Regions from separate parts of the Serratia sp. NA_112.1 genome, predicted to be linked through region 2. Evidence: predicted binding sites of a transcription regulator. Region 2 holds the regulator's gene; the other holds the start of a gene.
What was found. Region 2 encodes LexA, which represses DNA repair genes until DNA is damaged. Its sites were predicted from a motif close to TNCTGTATGTACATACAGNA; they were not measured.
Positions count from the first base shown of each region.

Region 1: the regulator LexA is predicted to act here: its motif matches at 1,134-1,153, upstream of dinB (DNA polymerase IV).

Region 1 covers NZ_JBQZFO010000001.1:69,237-71,700, forward strand. The annotation lists gene ACUTQ5_RS00370 (glycerophosphodiester phosphodiesterase family protein) at 87-971, opposite strand; gene dinB (DNA polymerase IV) at 1,168-2,229, shown strand; gene pepD (beta-Ala-His dipeptidase) at 2,430-2,464, opposite strand, start outside.
Region 2 covers NZ_JBQZFO010000008.1:181,471-183,934, reverse strand. The annotation lists gene plsB (glycerol-3-phosphate 1-O-acyltransferase PlsB) at 1-269, opposite strand, end outside; gene ACUTQ5_RS16635 (diacylglycerol kinase) at 419-787, shown strand; gene lexA (transcriptional repressor LexA) at 910-1,518, shown strand; gene dinF (MATE family efflux transporter DinF) at 1,811-2,464, shown strand, end outside.

The DNA.
Region 1 (2,464 bases), on a different contig from region 2:
TTTATTTATCGGCCTCTACTCGCTCTGGGCAGGAATGAGGTTTGTCATCAGTCTGAGGGGCGCATGCAGCGCCCCTTTTTTATCGGTTATTTTGCCTTAACAAAGCTCTTTGCTTCGGCCGGTGAGTTGACCATCACCCCGTCCACGCCTAACGCCACCGCCTGCTGGTATTCCGCCGGTGAGTTGATGCCGAACAGAATGATGTGCGCTGGCCCTTGTGAGCGGAAGCAGTCGATCGATTCTTTATCCCAGGTCAGAAACGCCTTGGAGCGCCCTTCACCCAGGGTAAATTTCTCCACCACTTCCACTTCACGCTTTAGTTCCAGCCCATACCAGCGCGGTTGCTGATGGCTTGGTTTCAGCTCACACAGGTGCGATAGGCTGATATTCGCCAGCAGGTCGCGGGTTTTATCGCGGGTTTCAAAACGCTTAATTGCCAGTGGCAGCGCTTGCAGATATTTGGTATCGGTGGAGTACACGCGGGTGCGGTTCAGGCTGTTGGTTTTTTCCAGCGTTGCCAGCAGGGCTTTGCCGAACTGGGCCGGGTCTGCGTCTGGGGATTTGATATCCAGATAGAAGTTAACCTTGGGGAAGGCATTGAGGATCTCATCCAAACGAGGAATGCCAATGCCTTTCCCCCGGAACGGGTAGGTTTCACCTTTGGTGAATGACCAACCGGCATCAACTTTCGCCAGTTGTGCAGCGGTAAAAGCGGAGACCAGCCCCTGCTGATTGGTTAGCGCTTTCAGATCGGAAGGGCGGTAAAGCACGATCACACCGTCTTTGGATTCCTGCAGAGTGATCCAGATGGCGTCAGCGCCATTTTTCAGCGCGGTTTCAATCGCGACGCGGGTATTTTCAGGAGCGTCGGCAGTACCACCACGGTGAGCGATAATGGCGGGAGCTGCGGTAGCGGCAAGGGATATCAGGGATAGGGCTGAAGCTAACAAATAGACCGATAATGATTTCATGTAGGGCACCATCCTGTGCGTAGAGTTATTGTTATCAGTAACAGCGGTGGTTAATTTGCCATAGCGTACTATTGAAAAATTACGCTTTTTTAACAAATCGAAGATAATTGGGTGAAAGCCTGTTTTCACCGAGTCGAGCCGGGGCTTGAGCTTTCCATTTTTGACTGTATACTTATACAGTACTATTGGAGGCGCGATGCGTAAAATCATTCATGTCGATATGGACTGCTTCTTCGCAGCGGTAGAAATGCGCGACGATCCCAGCCTGCGCGATATTCCGTTGGCGATCGGCGGCAGTGCCGACCGGCGTGGGGTGATCAGCACCGCCAACTATCCTGCACGTCGCTATGGCGTACACAGTGCGATGTCGACGGCGATGGCACTCAAGCTTTGCCCGCACCTTAAGCTGTTGCCCGGCCGTATGGCGGCGTATAAGGAAGCTTCGCAGCATATCCGCGAAATATTCGCCCGTTACACCCCATTGATTGAACCACTGTCGCTGGATGAAGCCTATCTGGACGTGACGGACTGCAGCCAGTGCAACGGCTCGGCGACGTTGATCGCCGAGCAAATCCGCCAGACTATCTCCGACGAACTCAACCTCACCGCTTCTGCCGGTATCGCGCCGATCAAGTTCCTCGCCAAAATTGCCTCAGAGCTGAATAAACCGAACGGACAATACGTCATCACCCCGGCACAGGTGCCAGGTTTTTTACAGCAGTTACCGCTGAGTAAAATCCCCGGCGTGGGCAAAGTGACCGCCAAACGGCTGGAGGAAGTGGGGCTGATCACCTGCGCCGATGTACAGCAGTATGACCTGGCGGCGCTGTTAAAGCGCTTCGGCAAATTTGGCCGGGTACTATGGGAGCGTTGTCAGGGGATCGATCTGCGTGAAGTTTCGCCAGAGCGGTTGCGTAAATCGGTGGGGGTGGAGCGCACGCTGGCGGAAGATATCCATAACTGGGAAGACTGCGAAGCGCTGATCGTCGACAAACTCTATCCCGAGCTGGAACTGCGGTTGCGTAAGGTGAAACCGGATCTGCACATCGCCCGGCAAGGGGTAAAACTGAAGTTTCAGGATTTCCAGCAAACGACGCAGGAACACGTTTGGCCGGTACTGAATAAAGACGATTTGATCAACGTGGCGCGGCAGGTATGGCGTGAGCGGCGTGAAGGTCGCGGGGTGCGACTGGTCGGGTTGCACGTGACGTTACTGGATCCGCAACTGGAGCGGCAACTGTTGCTACCCTGGGAATAACAAAGGCGCAAATATTTGTGCCTCAGACTGATGACAAACCTCATTCCTGCCCAGAGCGAGTCGAGGCCGATAAATAAAAATCAGGAAAATCAATTTATTGATTTTCGGCTGTTCACCACAAAGCAGGAAAAACCACGCTTTTTCCTGCTTTGTCAGCAACCCAAGGCGCAAATATTTGCGCCTTGGGTTTATCTGGAATATTACGCGCGTTCCGGGATCGCTTTCAGCAGCGCCG
Region 2 (2,464 bases):
CGCGGCCCGTCGTGAATAAACACGTGGCTTGGCAGCACGGTGCCGTCTATCTCCAGCGGATCGAGGGGATCGGGCAGATCTTGCGCCAGGCACTGGGTGCGCAGCGTCAGCAAATCCGCCTTGGAATTATAAGGTAAAACATACAAAATCGGCCGTGAGGGATCCAACCCTAACTCCGTGACCGGATCTGAAGGGATAACCTTACTTCTTACCAACAGTTTAAGTGGTAAATTCAATAGTTTATAATAAATTTTACGCCAACCTGACATAACAACGTGAAGCCTCTTGTTAGCAATGCGCCGCAAGCATACCAGAAACCGGGTAGCAGATCTGTGGTGTTGGAAAACCGTGAGCCGGGAGAGTTTCCTGGCCTAGACTGTTTAATTATGACTTATCTCTGCTAAAGGCACTCAAAAACATGGCAAACCAAGCAACCGGCCTGACCCGTATTATTAAAGCCGCCGGCTACTCTTATAAAGGCTTTTCCGCTGCCTGGCAGCACGAAGCGGCATTCCGCCAGGAATTGGTGGCGACCGTGCTGGCTATCATACTGGCGATTTGGCTGGACGTAGGTGCGATAGCGCGCATTTTACTGATCGGATCTGTGCTGTTGGTGATGATCGTCGAAATACTCAACAGCGCGATTGAGGCGATTGTCGATCGAGTGGGGACCGAGCATCACGAGCTTTCCGGTCGGGCAAAGGATATGGGCTCGGCGGCGGTCTCACTGGCGATTATTTTGGCGCTGTTCGTCTGGGGTTCGGTGCTGTGGCAGCACTTTGCCTGAGTGGCGGCATTGCATTGCGACCCGTGTCGCTAATCCCTGATTTTTATTCACTCTTCGGTTCCCAAGCTGCAGTTACCTGTATATACTCACAGCAAGACTGTATAAACAAACAGGGGGGCGGAATGAAAGCACTAACTACCAGACAGCAAGAGGTCTATGATCTGATTCGCGATCATATTTCGTCCACTGGCATGCCGCCAACGCGCGCCGAGATCGCCATGCGTCTGGGGTTCCGTTCGCCAAATGCCGCAGAAGAACATCTGAAAGCGCTGGCGCGTAAAGGCGTTATCGAGATTATCTCCGGCGCTTCGCGCGGCATTCGCCTGCTGATGGAAGATGAAGAGGGTTTACCGCTGATTGGCCGTGTCGCCGCCGGTGAGCCGCTGCTGGCGCAACAGCATATCGAAGGGCACTACAAGGTCGATCCTTCCCTGTTCAAACCGAGCGCAGATTTTCTGCTGCGGGTCAACGGCATGTCAATGCGTGACATCGGTATTCTCGACGGCGATCTGCTGGCAGTGCATAAAACTCAGGACGTGCGTAATGGCCAGGTGGTTGTGGCACGCATTGAAGATGAAGTCACGGTCAAACGCCTGAAAAAGCACGGTAACGTGGTTGAGCTGTTGCCGGAAAACAGTGAATTCCAGCCGATTGTGGTCGATCTGCGTCAGCAGAATTTCACCATTGAAGGTCTGGCGGTCGGTGTGATCCGCAATGGCGACTGGGTTTAATCCTCGCGCCTAAACATCGTCCTCTGATTCAAGTCGCCCCAGCTCTGGGGCGATGTCATATCTGATTCACTATATACCCTATAGCTTTCAAGTTGCAGCTAAGCGGCCAACTCGCTCATCCCCAGGCGCTTACTCAGGTAAGTAACTGGGGTGACAAATCTGCCGGGAGCAGATTTGAATGCTGCTCGCAGCGGCCCCAAAGGGGTGTGGCCCATGGACGGGCCACATAACTGAGTGCAGATAACAACACTGCAACTTGAAAGATGACGGGTATACACGGGAACATTTCACTATGCGCCTGTTTTCTGCCTTCACCAGCGATACCGATAAAGCCCTGTGGCGCCTTGCGCTGCCCATGATTTTCTCCAATATCACCGTGCCGCTGCTTGGGCTGGTGGATACCGCAGTGATCGGCCACCTCGACAGCCCTACCTATCTGGGGGGCGTAGCGGTTGGCTCCATGGCGACCAGCTTCCTGTTTATGCTGTTGCTGTTTCTGCGTATGAGTACCACCGGGCTGACCGCACAGGCGTTGGGGGCGCAAAATCCGCAGGGGCTGGCACGAGCCTTTATGCAGCCGTTGCTGCTGGCAGTGTTGGCTGGGGCGGCGATTGTGTTACTGCGCTATCCGCTGATTGAGTTGGCACTAAGAATCGTCGGTGGCGATGGGACGGTGCTGGAACAGGCTCGCTTATTCCTCGAGATCCGTTGGCTGAGTGCCCCGGCGGCACTGGCCAATATGGTTATCCTGGGTTGGTTGCTCGGGGTGCAATATGTGCGCGCACCGGTGATCCTGCTGATTGTCGGCAACCTGTTGAATATCGTATTGGATATCTGGCTGGTGATGGGACTGGGCTGGAACGTGCAGGGGGCCGCTACGGCGACTGCCATTTCTGAATATGCCACGCTGCTGTTGGGATTATGGCTGGCCTGGCGCGTGATGCGC